4 regions of the Paenibacillus puldeungensis genome follow, and region 3 is predicted to be linked to each of the others. Evidence: riboswitches for the same ligand, from Rfam matches in the RefSeq annotation. Region 3 holds a riboswitch; each other region holds the start of a gene.
The links. A riboswitch is a leader RNA that binds a small molecule or an ion and turns the genes downstream of it on or off. The one in region 3 is predicted to bind cyclic di-AMP.
Positions count from the first base shown of each region.

Region 1: it holds a riboswitch for cyclic di-AMP, as region 3 does, so the genes downstream of both, ACFQ3W_RS22290 (KamA family radical SAM protein) here and ACFQ3W_RS05280 (3D domain-containing protein) in region 3, are expected to answer to the same signal.
Region 2: it holds a riboswitch for cyclic di-AMP, as region 3 does, so the genes downstream of both, ACFQ3W_RS25315 (ubiquitin-like domain-containing protein) here and ACFQ3W_RS05280 (3D domain-containing protein) in region 3, are expected to answer to the same signal.
Region 4: it holds a riboswitch for cyclic di-AMP, as region 3 does, so the genes downstream of both, ACFQ3W_RS19020 (APC family permease) here and ACFQ3W_RS05280 (3D domain-containing protein) in region 3, are expected to answer to the same signal.

Region 1 is NZ_JBHTLM010000023.1:44,234-48,733, forward strand. Features, by position in the region: gene ACFQ3W_RS22285 (methyl-accepting chemotaxis protein) at 1-1,560, shown strand, start outside; gene ACFQ3W_RS22290 (KamA family radical SAM protein) at 1,662-2,816, opposite strand; cyclic di-AMP (ydaO/yuaA leader) riboswitch at 2,984-3,125, opposite strand; gene cobS (adenosylcobinamide-GDP ribazoletransferase) at 3,175-3,990, opposite strand; gene cobU (bifunctional adenosylcobinamide kinase/adenosylcobinamide-phosphate guanylyltransferase) at 3,987-4,500, opposite strand, start outside.
Region 2 is NZ_JBHTLM010000035.1:15,981-20,480, reverse strand. Features, by position in the region: gene rsmA (16S rRNA (adenine(1518)-N(6)/adenine(1519)-N(6))-dimethyltransferase RsmA) at 41-925, opposite strand; gene rnmV (ribonuclease M5) at 929-1,477, opposite strand; gene ACFQ3W_RS25315 (ubiquitin-like domain-containing protein) at 1,589-2,725, opposite strand; cyclic di-AMP (ydaO/yuaA leader) riboswitch at 2,982-3,191, opposite strand; gene ACFQ3W_RS25310 (TatD family hydrolase) at 3,396-4,175, opposite strand; gene ACFQ3W_RS25305 (HD domain-containing protein) at 4,192-4,500, opposite strand, start outside.
Region 3 is NZ_JBHTLM010000003.1:77,469-81,968, forward strand. Features, by position in the region: gene ACFQ3W_RS05265 (transporter substrate-binding domain-containing protein) at 1-52, shown strand, start outside; gene ACFQ3W_RS05270 (amino acid ABC transporter permease) at 149-808, shown strand; gene ACFQ3W_RS05275 (amino acid ABC transporter ATP-binding protein) at 795-1,517, shown strand; cyclic di-AMP (ydaO/yuaA leader) riboswitch at 1,690-1,862, shown strand; gene ACFQ3W_RS05280 (3D domain-containing protein) at 1,866-2,555, shown strand; gene ACFQ3W_RS05285 (polysaccharide deacetylase family protein) at 2,606-3,433, opposite strand; gene ACFQ3W_RS05290 (dihydroorotate dehydrogenase electron transfer subunit) at 3,626-4,321, shown strand; gene ACFQ3W_RS05295 (dihydroorotate dehydrogenase) at 4,318-4,500, shown strand, end outside.
Region 4 is NZ_JBHTLM010000016.1:25,597-30,096, forward strand. Features, by position in the region: gene ACFQ3W_RS19010 (NAD(P)H-dependent oxidoreductase) at 1-483, shown strand, start outside; gene ACFQ3W_RS19015 (SDR family oxidoreductase) at 511-1,224, shown strand; gene ACFQ3W_RS19020 (APC family permease) at 1,318-3,153, opposite strand; cyclic di-AMP (ydaO/yuaA leader) riboswitch at 3,280-3,438, opposite strand; gene ACFQ3W_RS19025 (FtsX-like permease family protein) at 3,695-4,500, opposite strand, start outside.

The sequences.
Region 1 (4,500 bases), on a different contig from region 3:
CTTCCGCAGTTTGATAAGGTCCTGTTGACCAGTACTCAGGACATATACAAACAGCTGGACACCACCCAATCCCTACAGCTTTTGAAGGGACAGGAAAATTCACGTTTTACCGTAGAGACCTATTTAACGAAGAGCACCAAAGACTTTAAATTAAACACCGCCTACCTGCTTCATTTACAGGCAGATTCCGCTACTGTCCTAGCAACAAATGAGAATTCTGGTATGAAGGCGGGGGACAAGCTCCAGACTATCGAGGCGATGAAGAACACTTCCAAAGGCGGAGTGCAAATCAGTGATCTTTATTCTGACAAGTATGGGTCACATAAAACGGCTTATATCGCAATCCCCGGCAGTGAATTGCTGCTGGCTGTAGGTCTTGATGCTACTTTTATTGAAGAGAAGCGGAGCGAAATCTTTTGGATTTGTAGCGCAATTACGGTATTTGTCATTGTCGTCGGTCTTATCGTCGCATACATAAACAGCAGCCGCGTCACCAAGTCAATCAAGAAGCTGGTAGCAGTTACCGAAAAAATGGCTAGTGGCGATTTTCGCCAAAACATTGAGGTTGTCGGTCATGATGAAGTCGCACAATTAGCCAGTGGCTTCCGTACGATGTCGAATCAGCTTAAAGAGATGTTCTCTAAAGTCATGGAAACATCTCAAACCGTTGTGAGCGGCTCGGATCACCTGGCGAAATCAGTTACTACCTTCGAGGACTTGATCACCCGCTCTAATGCAGCCACGCGTGAAATTGAATCAGGGAGCATAATGATTGCCTCGGCTGCGGCGGAGAATGCACGAGCCATGGAGGAAATTTCTGAAGGAGTTCAGCACATTGCAACCTCTTCTGCAGAGGTTACCGAACGGATCGGTCAAGCCGCCAAGGAAGCTGGAGATGGCAATGACCTTGCACAAACCGCAGTGCTGCAAATGCAGCAGGTTGAAGATGCTGCAGATCAAACCCTGACGCACATCCGTGTTTTGAACGAACGCTCTGAATCCATTGCGAGTGTGGTCGGAACGATTACTGAAATCACGAAGCAGATTAATATTCTTGCCTTAAACGCTGCGATCGAAGCGGCTCGAGCCGGTGAAAACGGCAAGGGATTTGCCGTCGTGGCCGAGGAAGTGCGGAAGCTGGCTGAGCAATCGCGCCTCGCCATGGAAGAAATCGGGGAATATTTGCTGAGCATTCGCGAGGAATCGGAAAACTCTGTCAACGCTATGCACCGCGCCAGTCAAGAAATTGTGTCCGGTACCGACCGGGTAAAGAAAGCTGGGCTTGCCTTCGAACAATTAACCCGGCTCATTGACAATATCAATTTGACGATCCAATCTGTATCCGCCTCTACGCAAGAGGTGTCCGCCGGTACGGAGGAAGTCACCGCCTCTGTAGAGGAATCGGCAAACATTACAGCCAAATCGCTTGAGAACATGGAACAAATTTCGAAATATTCCGAGCAACAGCTCAGCGAAATGGAATCACACGCCAAAACAGTTCGCTCGCTGCATGAGCAAGCTTTGTCCCTAAGAGAGTCCATTGGGAAGTTTCAAGTGTAGCTGGCACAATTGCTGATTACCAGTAGAAGACGTACTCCATGCACCGAAGCCGGTCAAGGGAGTACGTCTTTTTTGATACATTATATATTTGCGTTTGAGCCCTACACGCCAATATCTGATAGTTCAAGCGCAGTCTGGCAGCTATCCTTCTTACTCTCCGGTTTCCTCCAGTACGCCCCGCTCCCCGGCAGATCATCAAACCATGCGGCATCGTCCGGGCATTCTAGCACCATAAACTTGCCGTATTCGTTATCGCGGGATTGGTGATACTTCAAATAGGCTTGACCGTTTTCAATCGCCAATATCTCTATTTTGCCCGAGGCATGACTCATGGATAGACGAACGCGTTTCCCAAGCCCTGAAGTTCGTGCTTTGGCTTCCTCCACAAGGCTGTATGCCCGTTTAAGCGGGATAACAAAATCAGAGTTTCCGGCCACTGGGCGGTTGATGAAAAAATAATACGGTGTCACGCCTGCCCAAGATAAGCGGTCTAGCAGATCTCCTAGAACGGCAGAATCATCGTTAATGCCTTTAAGAATTGGTGTTTGATTAACGACGATCGCTCCGGCATCATGCAGCGCTTGAAAACCACGTACGGCCTCCGGCGTAATTTCGCGGGGATGGTTAATATGAGCCATGACATAAATCCGCTTCTCCACGCTCGAGAATTCCTTGATTAGCTCGAGCAGCTCGGGATCTTCGTAAATGCGCATTGGATTGAACACCGGAATTTTGGAGCCGAGGCGTATGATTTTAACATGCTCGATGGACCGTAGTTTCTCCAGTATGGTACGAAGCTTCTTTGTGGCAAGAATGAGACTGTCGCCGCCAGTCAGAAGTACATTGTTAATTTCGGGGTGGTTAGCAATATACTCAATGCCTGGAGTCACGTCGGACATCGCTTCCTTCACATCATTGCGGAACAGCCGTTTTCGGAAACAGTATCGACAGTATGAACCACATACCTCGGACACGATTAACAAAGCAGTTGTCCGATATTTGTGCTGGCAGCCAGGAACAACATAATTGGCGGCTTCGTCGGAGGCATCCCAGCGCCCATACTCCTTGAGTTCTCCCGTGTTTGGGATAACCAGCTTGCGGATCGGATCCTCAGGATCATTCCAGTCAATGAGTTTCAGATAATAGTCGTTTGCTCGAAATACGAATTTGTCGGTGATGGGACGTAGTTCTTCACGCTCATGTTCGAATAACTGTTTCACCTTTTCAATGTCGGTAATAAACTTGGGCTGTGCCATGCTCGATCTCCTCCTTTGAATGTGACGATTCGTAATGAAGAGAAGCGAGAAACCAATCGCAGTGAATGATATAGCACTCCGCCTTAATTTCGCGGTGAGAGGTCTTATAAAAAAACAAAAAGACCCTATAAAAAGGGTCAATGATGGATGACTGAAAATATGAGGAATTATGACCCATCCACTGCAAACGAGGTTAGCTGACGGGCTCGGGAAAGATGGATCCCTACGTTCTGATGTAAACGATTCGCCCCAATGATTGGTTCCCCCGCTTTTCGACTTTACTCATCGAAAACTAAGCGTATTATTATGTTAACTCAAATTTGGAGGCGTTGTCAAAGTTTGTTGTTAAGGTCGCGTATCACCGAAACAAAATCACTGCGAAAAGGAGCAATAAGACCTCCAGTCCTTCGTTCAATGCCCCATAGGTATCGCCGGTTAATCCGCCAAGTTTTGCGTTTATGCGGCGGGCTGCCCAGGTCCCCATCCCCCAAGCAAGTATAGGGTGGAGCAAAAAATAGAAGAGCAGCTGCAGCCAGGGTAGCTCAGTCCCTCTCCCCACCAAAGAGATTTCTGCCAGCAGCATACCTGATGCCGATAGCAGGAATGCGAGCACGCCAGAATGGACAGCAGCACGGGTTTCAAAACCCTGAAAATGACTAGCTAGGCCTTCACCCTGCCGGGCCTTAGGCCATGTCCGCATCGCCCAAGTCATGAACCATCGGCTCCATACTGGTGCCGTCATGAAGGCCAGCCCGGTGTAAAAGGGGCCTTTTTCCAGCAAGGAGACAATAAGCGACATTTTGAGAAGTAGCAGCAATACGCAAGCCATTACTCCCATCGCACCGACTCGGCTATCCTTCATAATTTCCAGCATTTTATCCCGGGATCTATAGCTGAGCAATCCGTCGGCGGTGTCCATCCAGCCGTCCAAATGAAGCCCGCCGGTAATCCATACCCAAACTACGAGTGTCAGGACCGCAGCAGGGAGCGCAGGGAGCGCCAAAGAGAATATAGCGGCTGCAGCCCAGATCAGTAATCCGATCACCGCTCCCACAAGCGGATAGTACTTTGCGCTTCTGCGCAGCAGATCGGGCGTAAAATCGAGCTCCACACGGATCGGAAACCTGGACAAAAATTGAAAGGCAGCTAATATCGGACGATCCTTCCGGCTCATAATCGATACTCCCTGCTTTTTAATTCAATGGGAATTCCGGCAGTAACGAGAAAAAACTGATCCGAAATGTCGGCGATTGTCTGGTTCAGCATTCCTGCTAAATCACGGTACAGCCTTCCTAACGGATATTCCGGGACGATCCCGCTTCCTACCTCATTGGTTACCAGAACAATGGTACCTGGAAAAGCAGCGACAGCAGAGGCAAGACGGTCGATCTCCTGTTTAACGACTTCGGTAGAGGAAGAAAACTCCTCGGACTCGGCACTAAGCAACACGTTCGATAACCAGAGGGTCAGACAGTCTACAAGTACATAGGGATGGAGATGGGGATGGCCATCCGGTAATGCCGAAGCTTGATCCTTTCCCAGTTTGGATACCAGATCCGGTAAATGCAAAGGCTCCTCGACCGTTGTCCACGGATAGCCGCTGCTCTCCCTCTGCTGCCGATGCAAAGATATGCGGTTTTCCATCTCCTCATCGAAAGCTTGTCCGGTAGCCACATATACCGCG
Region 2 (4,500 bases), on a different contig from region 3:
CCATGGTATGGGCGAAGAGAGGAATTGGTTCCTAACGAGTCTACTTCAGACCTGCCTGTAGCAAGGTATTGCTAAGCGTTGCAAACTCCTCCAGACTTAGCGTTTCAGCCCGGCGCGATGGGGCAATGCCAGCGGCCTCGAGCAGCTGCTCCAGCCGTTCACGACCTTCACTTGGGAAGAACCGGCTCTTCAGATTGTTTGAGATCGTTTTGCGCCGCTGTGCGAAGGATGCTTGTACTACTTGGAAAAAGAATGCCTCGTCCTCTACCGTAACTGGCGGCGTTTTACGAACTGATAACCGAATTACCGCCGACTCCACGTTCGGCTGAGGAATGAAGACGCTGTGCGGAACGGTGCAGATCAGCTCCGGAACGCTGTAATATTGTACGGCGATGCTCAGACTCCCGTAATCTTTCCCGCCTGGAGCGGCCGCCATCCGCTCAGCCACTTCCTTTTGAATCATCACGACGATGTGCTCCAAAGGCAGTTTCTCCTCCAGCAGCTTCATCAGGATCGGCGTCGTTACGTAGTAAGGCAGATTGGCCACCACGCTAACCCCGCTTACATTGTCAAATTCGGCAGCAAACAACGCTTTAAGGTCCAGCTTCAGCACATCGCCATGGACGACATGAATTTGCGGATACGGCGCAAGCACCTCTTCCAAAATCGGCAGCAAACGCTGGTCGATCTCGACGGCTACCACTTTTTCAGCCTCCTGGGCCAGCTTTTCGGTAAGCGCCCCAATGCCGGGTCCGATCTCGAGTGCACCTTTTGTTTTATCCAAACCGGCGGCAGTAACGATCTTGTTCAAAATATTTTGGTCGATCAAGAAGTTTTGCCCCAAGCTTTTTTTAAATGCAAACCCGTGCCGCTGTATAATTTCCTTCGTTCGGCGCGGCGTAGATATATCTTCCCTTGTACTCATGGCCTATAATACCCCTTTGTCCGTAAGCTCTGAGAGTGCAGCGGCAAACTCATCACGGCTAATTCTAAATACCGTCAACCGCTTATGGAGCTGCTTACCGTTGCAGTATCCGATCCCCAGCATCTCGCCGAGTGCTTTGCGTCTTGCGGCTGCATGCGGGTGAACGATCAGCCCCGCCTCCATCAAGTCTTCCCAATCGATATGCCCTTCTACTCCCGGAGCTTCACTTCGCACCTTGGAAAGTGCTTCACGGATCGCTTCCGGCGAGGCGTTCTCGATGCCGATATCCCCCCGCTTGGTCGCGTCAGCCTCGCGCAGGAATGCATGTTTGCAGCCAGGAACCCGATTTGCGATAATTTTACGGATTCGCTCCCCTGCATGATCGGGATCGGTAAAAATGATCACTCCGCGCCGCTCCTGGGCCAAGGCGATTTTCTTCAACGTCATCTCGTTAATCGCCGAGCCCCCAGTCTCAATCGTATCCGCCTCAACCGCTCGCTTTACCGCAACGGTGTCATCCCGGCCCTCTACCACGATGACCTCTTTAATCATGATCCGTCTTCCCTTCTAATAACAAAAAGAAGAGGAATAAATCCTCTTCTAATCCAATGTCTTATTCATCATCCTAATAGTATCTCATTCCCCATGCAAAGTAAAACAAGGTTAGTTCAATTCCGGCTTCGTCGGACCGATTACGTATACCGTGCGCCCCTTCTTCTTGCCGAAATGATTTGCCGCTTTTAACGTGTCATAATACACGTCGATTTTGTGGCCATTGATGGCCCCACCGGTATCTTCCGCTTTACGGAAACCGATGCCCTCTATGAATACCCACCAGCCGAGTGGAACGACATCCTTATCGACGGCTATCGTTCTGCCTTCCGCTACTCGAGTGCCGGAAGCGGTGCGGGTGCCAATACCGTCCTCCTCAGCCGAATAGGCAGTCAGAGTGACGTTCTTCAGTGCCTTTTTATATTTAAATGAGACGCCGCCCTTGGTCGTCAAACCGCCGATACTTACCGCCCCCGCTTTACGCGTAATGCTGGCAGACAGAACGGCTGTCGGCTGCTTCGTACCGACCGCAACGATTTTTGGCTTGGCGTTTTTGGATACCGCTTTTCCTACCCAACGCTTCGCCACAAACTTTCCGTCTTCAAAAACTTTCTCTATGCTGTGAATAACCAACCCTTGGCTGCCTTGTTGGACAACCTTGGTTTTGCCCTTTAGAAGAGTAGCATCTTCCTTCTTTACGACCTTAAAGGGTATAGCTTCTTTCTTCTGCACGGTTTGCTTGTTGACCCGAACGATTTGGATATTTAGATTGGCCGAAACCTCACTGTCCAAGGCAGGGGTTACCTTATCGTCCTTCTGCAGCCTCACACCAAGTTCAGAAACGGCATCCTCAACTTTGGCTTTTGTTGTGAAATGAACCTTTGTGGTTCCATCCAAACTCACTTTAACCGGCACCGCGCGTACGATGACGATACGGTCCCCGTCACCAAGTGAGCTGTTCAGTGGCCGCGAAATGGTATCTTTCGGATGGAGCTGAATGGATTGTTCGTTCAGCACCTCTGCTACCTTTGATTCCTTGGTCTCAACGGCTTGCGCTTTACCGTCAACAACCAGCGATACTTTTTTATGATCTTGGCCGAAAAGCCAGATCAGGATGATGAAGATTACCGCGATGGCCAGAACGCCGACGAGCGTAATCTGGCGTAAATTCTCATGCTTCCATCGCATTGCGTAAGACATGCTGGATGAGCGTGATTCATGGGTCTCCCCTTTGTGGAAAATGCCCATTTCTTCCGTCCTCCTTCATAGTCCCGCCGTCTAGGTCGATGCATGATAACGTTTGACGTGACTACAGTTTTTTTACGAAACGAGTGAAGATTCCCCTCATTTCGCATCCTGCCCCAGTCTGTTCGGCATTTGTCACCTCCTGTTTATCAACAGTATGATGACCCTATTACTTTTATTCAAAACAAAAGAAGCCAAAGAAAGAGTTAGAGGAACTCCTTCGTGGCTTCTTGAACGTCTTGGTGTAATAGCTGCACGAGTTACCTCTCTTATTACGCTTACGAGGTTAGCTGTCGGATTCGGACGAAAGAGAGCCGCCCGTTCTCAGTCATTCGCTCATGGCGCAACGACCTTGAATTCACCCCTAAGACTCTGTAAAGAAATCAATTACAGAAATGGCCAGAACATACTGATCCAGATCTGCATCGGTTCCCCCGTTCTCCTCTCGGAGATTCAGCGAGACTGGTTCATGGAACCAGAGATTGAATGGCTGTTTCAGCTTCCAAGCTGAGCCAAAAACAATCACTGAAAAAATTCTATCCTGTTTCGATGCATGTTGTAAAGGACGAATCAACCACGTTTTTTTAAAAAAATGGTTAAAAAAATGTAATGAACTCGTTTTTATTGTTTAAAATACATTAATCTTTCGAAAATACTCCTTTTTTCATCCCTTTTACTCCGAAATACTCGGGATTCCAAATCGTTCCAGTGCATTTCGGGTTGTAATTTCGGCGATTTCCTCCACCGATACCCCTTTAAGCTCTGCTGCTGCTTCCGCAACCAAACGAACGTTAGCCGACTCATTCCTCTTCCCACGATATGGGTGCGGTGTGAGATAAGGGGAATCTGTTTCGATCAATAATCGATCCATCGGCGTCTTAATCAGAACCTCTTTCGGAGTTTTGGCATTTTTAAACGTGATCGGACCACCGAAAGATAAATGGAACCCCAAATCCAGGCACATTTTGGCGATTTCCCAGCTTCCTGAAAAAGAATGAAGAACTCCGCCGATCTCGCTTGCCTTTTCTTCGCGAAGAATGCGGACAACATCCTCATGGGCATCCCGATTATGGATACAAATTGGCATCCCGAGGCTTCGGGCTAGTCCAATTTGCTTACGGAACACGTCCTGTTGGACATCTTTAGGTGACGTATCCCAATAATAATCGAGCCCGATCTCCCCGATGGCAACTACTTTTTCGTGTTCGCACAATTGTGCAATCCAGTCCAAATCCCCTTCGCGCATCGTTATCGCATCCTGCGGATGCCAGCCGACGGCCGCATAAATAAAATCATACGATTCGGCGAGCTTCATGGTTGTAGGGATTGTGTCGCGGTTAAAGCCGATGTTGATCATCCGCGAAACCCCTTGCTCCAAAGCCCGTGCGATCGTTTCCTCGCGATCGTCATCAAACTCCGGAGCGTCCAGATGAGTATGTGTATCAATAAGCATTAGCCTTAGGTACCTCCTAACGTTTCTGTTCGAATATTTGGGCAATATCACGAGGCAAACGATCCAAAGTTGCGTTTATTTTATTATCAGGATAGTACAAATAATTTTTGCCTCGTCTTAGCCCGCTAATGGAGCGAACGATATCGGATACTTCCGATATTTCCCGCAACCTGTTCTGATGATCCAAAAGTAAAATTTGCTTTTCCTTGGACGCTTCGTCCGGTCGGAACACATCATACGGCAGATCGCTTGGAAAATCAATTTCCAAATCGTATTCAGGATCTAATCCGGCCTCAGCAAACGCGAGACGAATATCCTGGATACG
Region 3 (4,500 bases):
CGGAAGCATCGATAAATTTGTGGCCGATGCGAGCGCACTTGCCGAAAAATAAGTAACGGATCGATCTGCAGAAAATAGCGGAGCTCATTCGCTATTTTCTATTTTTTTGTTTTAGGTTTTTAGGTAAAATAGGAGGAATGATCGCTTTATGAATCTCATTGATATGTTTATCGAATATCGGAGCTATTTTCTAACCGGTTTGCAATATACCCTTTTGCTCGCAGCCATCGGGGTATTTTGTGGCTTTATTCTAGGGATGATTGTTGCGTTGATCCGTATGTCTTCCTGGGGGATTGTCCGTTTTATAGGTCACGCGTGGGTAGAATTTCTGCGTGGTACTCCAATGCTTGTGCAGTTATTTATTATTCACTACGGTTTTCCTACAATCGGAATTAGTTTTTCCCCGATTGAATCCGGTGCGATTACGTTATCGATTAACAGTTCCGCTTATTTGGCAGAAATTTTCAGGGCAGGAATTCAAGGCGTTGACCGCGGACAAGGAGAGGCGGCGCGTTCTTTGGGGATGACGCGTGGAATGGCTTTACGGTTTATAATTATTCCACAAGCGGTTAAGACAGTGCTTCCAGCGATCGGCAATGAGTTCGTAACGATTATCAAGGAATCGTCTATCGTTTCGATCATCGGGATCACCGAGCTCATTTTCCAATCCGGTGCGATTGTCGGTATTACGTATAACGGGATGACACCATACTTAATCGTAGCGGTTATGTACTTTATCCTGACATTTACCTTATCCCGTATATTAGGTATATTCGAAAGGAAGTTGAAGACCAGTGATCATCGTTAATGATTTGCATAAAAAATTCGGTTCGCTGCATATTTTGAAGGGCATTGACTTGGAAATCTCTAAAGGGGAAGTCGTCGTAGTCATTGGCCCTAGTGGTTCGGGGAAAAGTACTTTTCTGCGCTGCTTGAACCTGCTAGAAGAGCCGACCCAAGGTGAAATTAAGTTTGAGGGCGAGTCCATTACAGGAAAGGGGCACAACATTAATAAGACCCGTGAAAAGATGGGGATGGTGTTCCAGCAATTTAATTTGTTCCCGCACAAAACGGTAATCGATAACATCACCTTAGCGCCGATTCGCGTGAAGAAGATGGATAAGAGCAAAGCGGAAGCAATAGCTATGGATTTGCTGCGCACAGTCGGTCTTGAAGACAAGCGGGACGCATATCCATCCCAGCTGTCCGGCGGTCAGAAGCAGCGGATTGCCATTGCCCGGGCGTTAGCCATGGAACCGCATGTGATGCTGTTTGATGAACCTACGTCTGCACTTGACCCCGAGATGGTCGGTGAGGTGCTTGACGTTATGAAAAAGCTGGCTGAGCGCGGTATGACGATGGTAATCGTAACCCATGAGATGGGCTTTGCCCGCGAGGTAGGAGATCGAATCTTGTTCATGGACCAAGGCGTTATCGTCGAGCAAGGAACACCACAGCAAGTATTTGGTTCGCCACAGCATCAGCGGACACAGGATTTTTTAGGAAAAGTGCTATAATATCTCGCTATTTAAGGACCGTCCGGTTGATCTGGGCGGTTTTTAATTTTGATGACAGGATCAACTAAATAGATAACAATATGTTTACTTCTAGGCTTGAGAAAGGCGCGTTGCGTCGGCCTTATTTTTAGTTGGGAATATTTTCACGTTCAATTGGTAACAAAATTGTGATATATTCAAAAGGCCGAAACCTGCTCCAAGCAGGTGCGGGGGACGATTTATGAAGACAGATGGCTATTGATGGCTATCGATGTTTTCTTGGGGTGAAGCGCTTACTTAAGCGCCGGGGACAATCCTTTTTCCCGAATCCGACAACTAACTCCGCAGGCGATCGCAAAGGAGGGCATCATGTTGAAACAACGTATTTGGTCTAAGGTTTTAAAATCAGCGGTCGCAGCCGCAAGTATTGCAATGGTTCTTCAGACGGCACCCGTATATGCGGACACAGTACATAAGGCTAAGGAGGGAGACACCTTCTACGAATTGGCCCAGAAGTACGGAGTGAATCTTGTGCAGTTGATGAATGCGAATAAGGATGTTAATCCAACGAATATTTACGAAGGGATGGACATCACTATCCCTGGGAAGGAACTTCGTGCCTTATCCACAGCCGGGCCTGCTAAGATTGAAACCATAGAGGCTGCAAAAGCAGCTGTATCGCCACTTAGCGTAATATCTGCCGAAAATATGGTTGAGGCGTGGGGCAAGACGTTTAATTACAGTAGCACACTGCAGGTAAAAGCGAGCGCTTATTCCGCAGCCGAAAGTGAGAACGGAAAATGGGGAGCTGTCGACTATTTCGGTAAGCCTCTAAAGCTGGGTACGATCGCGGTCGATCCGAAAGTGATTCCTATGGGCACCAAGGTGCTCGTTACTGGTCACAGCCATTCAGGACTTCCGAAGCAGGCATTTGTGGCGACAGCTAGCGACCAGGGCGGAGCAATAAAAGGCCGGCGTATCGATATTTTTATCCCCGGTAGCCAAAAAGCGGTAGCTCATTTCGGCTATCAGGACGTAACACTTTATATTTTAAACTAGTTTAAAAATAAAAGGGCTTTCCTTAAAGGGAGAGCCCTTTATTTTTATAGTTATCGGTATTTGACGGTATGCAGTAGCTCGGTCAAATCGACAAAGCTGTAGCCGCTGGCTTTGAGAAAACGGATAATTTCCGGCAATGCCTTGACCGTTCCTGTCAAGTCAGAGCCTACCCCTCCGCCGCCATGGTGGAGAACGATGGAGCCGGGGCCAACGGAAGATAAGACATTTCGCTTAACCTTTTCTTTGCTAAGACCTTTCCAATCCAAAGAATCCACGTCCCAATTGACGATCATATATCCGTTTTTCTTAAGCCATTTGACCTGTTCTTCCTTTATCTCACCGTAAGGTGGACGGATCAGCTTTGGCCTATAGCCAACGGTGCGCTGTATAACTTTTTCCGTGCGCAAGATTTCATTTTGAAACTGTTTCAACGAACGTTTCTTGAAAGCAGGGTGGCTAAAGGAGTGATTCCCTATAAGATGTCCTTCGGAGTGGATTCGTTTTACAAGTGTGGGAAACTTCTTAGCTCGACTACCAACGATGAAAAAGGTCGCCTTCACCCCTTCCTTTCGCAGAGCTTCTAAAATTTGAGGTGTGAATCTGGGATCAGGCACATCGTCAAAAGTTAGGGCCACCTGCTTAATCTCAGAATCCCCTCGGAATTTAAACGTTTCAGAGTACTTCTTCCGCAGTTCTGCCAAGTTTTTCGGCTTGCTAAGGGAAAGCATGGTTTCAGCCGGAGCGACGGTTTGTACCGAAATAATTTCGGGAGAATTGTAAGTCGGCTGGGGAAAGCTCATCTCAGGCGCTTTATTGGTTAATGATATCGCTATAGCCACAGCGAAGGTTGCGAGCAGGCTGTTACGGACGTAAGGCATTTAGGTTACCTCCTCGTTTTTCGGTACGCGAGATATATTAACTGGTATACCCTTATGCGCAGGAAATTATAAGAAACCTAGAAATAAAGCCGACTTTGCTAGGGTTCAATTGTGATGTGTGACAAACGTCACAGAAATCTTTTCAGAAAAATTGCATCTTTGATGAAGCAGATAAAGGGAAGAGGTGGATTCATGGCAGAAGTAGTAGCTAATCAGCAAGTAGCGCAAGGAGTATATAAACTTACAGTGGCTGGTCACTTTTTAGGGAAAATGGGTCAGTTCTACATGCTTCGCGCCGGGGATCGCTATCCTTTGTTATCAAGACCGATTAGCATATTTGATCTCACAGAGGACCGGATTGAATTCCTGTATTTAGTCGTCGGGGAAGGGACAAAAATCTTTTCCGGCTTAAAACCGGGGGATACGATCCATTTGGATGGGCCGTTTGGTAACGGATTCTTCAAACCGGAGGGAAAAACGGCTTTTGTTGGAGGCGGTATCGGTATCGCTCCGTTCTTTTATGCGCTGCGAGAAGTGCCTGATGCTGATGTGTATTTGGGCTTCAGCCGGGAGGCTTATATGGAGGAGGCATTCCGGAAGGCAGCCAAGGGGAACGTGATAGTGGATGTAGGCGGGGTCATTCTAGATCAGGTTGATTTTAATGCCTACGATACGATCATTGCCTGCGGTCCTCACCCGATGCTGCATGCAGTTCAGCGCAAGCAGCTCAGCTCGGGAACTCGCGCTAAAGTGTATGTTTCGCTAGAGAACCGCATGGCGTGCGGAATTGGGGCGTGTCTGGTCTGCAGCGTCAAGTACCGGGACGGTCGGAAAAAAGCATGTGCGGACGGCCCTGTATTTCCGGCAGAGGAGGTCATATTCGAATGATCGACTTAACTTGCAACGTAGCAGGGGTGCATTTTAAAAACCCTATCGTCATGGCCTCCGGGACGTTTGGCTTCGGCAAAGAATACGGAGCTTTGTATGATATTAACCGGCTGGGAGGCATCTCCGGCAAAGGACTGACGCTGCACCCTAAAGCGGGGAACGATGGCGTACGGGTTGCG
Region 4 (4,500 bases), on a different contig from region 3:
TTGATGGATACCATGGTAGGTTTCTTAAGTGAGAAGAACCAGGTGAAGACATCGATACTCCAACAGGGATACAACGTTGCAGAAGAGCAGCAAAAGTTCATCTGGGCCGATATGGTCATTTATCAAACCCCCATATACTGGTTCAGTGTTCCCGGATTGCTCAAGACATATATGGATCAGGTATACGCCTACGGCTTGTTTTTCAAAGGCTCGGACCAATATGGAAAAGGCGGTTTATTAACCGGGAAGAAGTATATGTTTTCCGTGACCTGGAATGCTCCCGAAAAGGCATTTAATGATAGAGCTCAATTTTTTAGGGGCGCTGACCTGGAAGAAGCGATTCGTCATTTACACCGTGCGCAGGAGTTTATCGGCTTGCAGCCTGTGAAAAGCTTTGCTTGCTACGATGTTGTGAAGAATCCGCAGATAGATACTTTTACATCCGCATTGATCGCGCATTTAGAAGAAGTAGTAAATGATTAATTCATTATAATCTTAGGAGGAAATAACATGTTAACCCAACAAAAAGTAGTGATTATCGGCGGAAGTTCCGGCATTGGTCTGGAAACAGCCAAACAAGTGATCGAGCTCGGAGGGAATGTCGTCATCGCAAGCCGTTCGGAGGACAAATTGAACCGGGCCAAGGAAACTCTAGGAGACCAAGCAGTAGCTTATCAGCTGGATACTACAGATGAACGGCAAGTACAGTCCTTTTTTCAACAAATTGGAGAGTTTGACCATCTAGTCGTCAGTGCCGCGGAGACATCCGGAGGAGCATTTCTTCAGATGGACTCTGCCCAAGCCCGCCAGTTGTTCGAAAACAAGTTTTGGGGACAATATTATGCTGCAAAATACGGGGCTCCAAACCTCAGAAAAAATGGATCCATCACTCTTTTCTCTGGCGTGGTTGCCTTCAAAAACATGATAGGCTCTTCCGCGCTTGGTGCGGCCAACGCCGCCGTTACCAATCTGGGCCGAACTTTGGCTTTAGAGCTCGCCCCCATTCGGGTGAATGTTGTCTCACCAGGCATCATCGACACCCCGTCCCGCAGTAAAATGCCAGAAGACGCTCGCAATCATTTCTATCAGGAAGTGGCAGCCAAGCTTCCCGTCAAGCGGGTCGGAAAGGCCCAGGATGTCGCTCAAGCCGTCATCTATTTGCTTCAAAACGGCTTTGTCACCGGAACGGCCCTTCATGTGGAAGGCGGACATATTCTCACCTAATCTTCTTTCCTGGAAATCAACATGATCAACAAAGAACGCAGGCAAAAAAGCGCAAGTCTAAGGGTTTGAACCCTTGCGACTTGCGCTTTTTTTCTATTTATTCAAATGGAACGGGATCGTCGAAATCACGATATCTTTCCGGAACAGCAGCATTGTACGGATGACGACAGCGGTCTGATTGTGAAGCAGCGCATGCCACCATCTTTTTACGATAAATTGCGGGATTAGGATTGTAATCATGCCGCCTGGTTCTTTCTTATCGATGTTGTCGATATATTTCATCAGCGGCCACAATACGGTCCGGTAAGGCGATCGAAGAATAACGAGCGGGACGCTGGGGTTCCATTTCTCCCACTTTTCTCTCAGTAAAGCAGCCTGTTTGTCATCGCTGTTTACAGATATGGCTACTACATCATCCGAAATACCTCTCGCATAGGATACCGATTGAGCAACCACCTTGCTGATTCCCGAAATTGGAATAATGACTTTGGTATGCATGGCTAAAGGCTGCACACTATAATCGACCTGAAGCTGTTTGGCAATCGCACTGTAATGACGATGGATTGCATAAAACAGCAATACCAGCAGCGGAATGGCCAAGGTAACCATCCAGGCGCCCTCAGTAAACTTAGCGATAACCGTAATGACCAATACGGCTCCGGTCACCAGTGTTCCAATACCAGTAACGATTACCGTCCACTTCGTGCTAGGAATTTCTTTCTTGAGAAAAGCCCGTACCATACCAAATTGGGCAATGGTAAAGGAGAGGAATACGCCTACCGCATACAGTGGAATCATATCATGGGTATTAGCTTGATAGATCACAATGACCAGAACGGCCATCGTACTAAGCAGGAATATCCCGTTCGAAAAAACGAGCCGTGCTCCCCGAAGTGCAAGCGACCGCGGCAAAAACTTGTCTTGTGCGATAATCGAGGTGAGCTGCGGAAAGCCGGCAAAACTCGTATTCGCAGCCAAAAACAAGATGAGCGTTGTAGCGATCTGAACCAAATAATAAATCGGCCCGCGGCCCATTACATGTTCCGTTAGCTGAGACAGAATCGTCTGGTGCTCCATCGGAGCAATGCCAAACGCAAACGTCAGCAGCGTAATTCCCATAAACATCGTGCCCAAAATGACAGCCATCCAAATCATCGTGATCCCGGCATTGCGAGTTGAGGGTGAGCGAAAAGACGGAACTCCGTTGCTAATCGCTTCTACGCCGGTTAAAGCAGAGCACCCTGAAGCAAAAGCACGAAGAACAAGCAGGATCATCGCGAAAGTGCCTATATGGGTTGAACCTGATTGGGCTGAAGAGATCGATGCCGTGTGATACCCCTGCCAACCCTCATGCAAAACTTGAAAGCCTCCGACGACGAGAACGAGCAGAACAGAAAATATAAATAAATAAGTTGGATAAGCAAATACGGTGGCCGATTCGCGAATGCCGCGTAAATTAAGTACCATTAATATAAGCGTTAGAACAACAGCGATTTCTACCTTCCAATGGATCAGTGAAGGAAATGCGGCTACCAATGCCGCAACCCCGGAGCTGATACTAACGGCTACCGTCAGAACATAGTCGATCATCAGCGCTGCGCCGGAAACAAGGCTCGAAGGCGTATTCAAATGCTCTTTAGCAACGACATACGCTCCCCCGCCGGATGGAAACGAATGAACAATCTGACGATATGATAACGTGACAACTAACAGCAGCAATAGAATGCAAAGGCCGATCGGTACGGAATACGTAAGTGCAGATACACCTATCAAAGCGAGCACCAGCAAAATTTCTTCCGTTGCATAAGCCACAGAGGAAAGCGCATCCGATGAGAAAATAGCTAGTGCTTTCCACTTCGGCAATCGCTCCTGGGTCAGCTGTTTCGTACGAAGCGGAGAACCGATCAACCAGCGTTTTATGGAATTCATCATAGGTAGTACACCTTGCCTTCTCTTTCTTAAATGTAGGAAACTTTCTGAAAAAAATTACAAAAAAGGCCGCAGGAAAGTGGGAACTTCCCGCGGCCTTCTCTTAATCAAGAGACGGTAACGTTAATTCCTTCTTTCGGACGCTTACGAGGTTAGCTGACGGATTCGGGCACGAAAGCAGCCCTACGCTTTGGTGTGCAAAGCGATTCACCCCTGAAGGCAAGCGGTCGGCTTGGCCTTCCTGGTTTCCCCGTTTCTGGTTACAGAATTCAGCGATAAAGGGTTGATATTTAATTCACTTCATGAATAATACTCTTGACGAAAACCGGAGTAAAGGTTGAAAAATAGGTAATAATCCACGCAGTTCCGTCGTTTCATGTAAACGAAGCGCTTACAACGACAACGATCTTTTGTTACCTCATATTTACTGGCCTTATCGTTTATAAGGAGACTTTTACCTTGTGCCAAAAAAAGAAAGGCTGTCCAATGTCATTTTGCATGGCACCGAACAGCCCGAGATCTGAAGAACTAAAGTTATATATTATAGCGATTCTTTAATAACACGTTTGTAGAACAAGACAGATAACAACCCGAAAATCGAATACAAGGCCGTATACACCAGCATAACGATAAACATAGGGGCCCAAAGCTCCGATCCGAATAGGAACCAGCCCGATTTGACGGCAAAGTAACTATGGGAGAGACCAACAACGAGGGGAATGCCGAAGTTGAACACCTGCTTAAATTGCACGCCGCGGATTAAGTTGCCCTGTGTAAAGCCGAGCTTCCGAAGGATCGTATAGCTTGGCTTTTCCTCCTCCCCTTCGTCCATTTGTTTGAAATACAATATACACCCTGAGGTAATGAGAAAGGTCAACCCGAGGAAACCGACGACAAACATAATCATGCCCATCATCTGCTTCTGACCGGAAATAATGTCCGATTGGGAAGTATATCCTCCCTTCTGCTCAAAATTCATGTCTTTATATATTTGGTTAGCATGTTCAAGCATGTTTGAGTCCACAATATCTATCCCGACATAAGAATGAGAATTCTGTTGGATATCCGGATCCTTATCTTTGGCCAACTGTTCGAATACCTTCTCATCGACAATCGCCGTCAGCAGTCCGCCTGAAAAATACGAGGAGACCACGGGATCCTTGCTTAAACCGATCAAACGTTGCTCTATGGACTCATGCTTACCCTTAAGCTCCACTTCCCCCGTGCTTTTCAGAGACTTGAGCATCTTCACCGCATCGCTATATCCGGTAAATTTGGTCTCATCCGGCGACACGTCTACACCCTCAACCGATTTCTCGCTAACGACCGGCATAGTCATGATTCCCT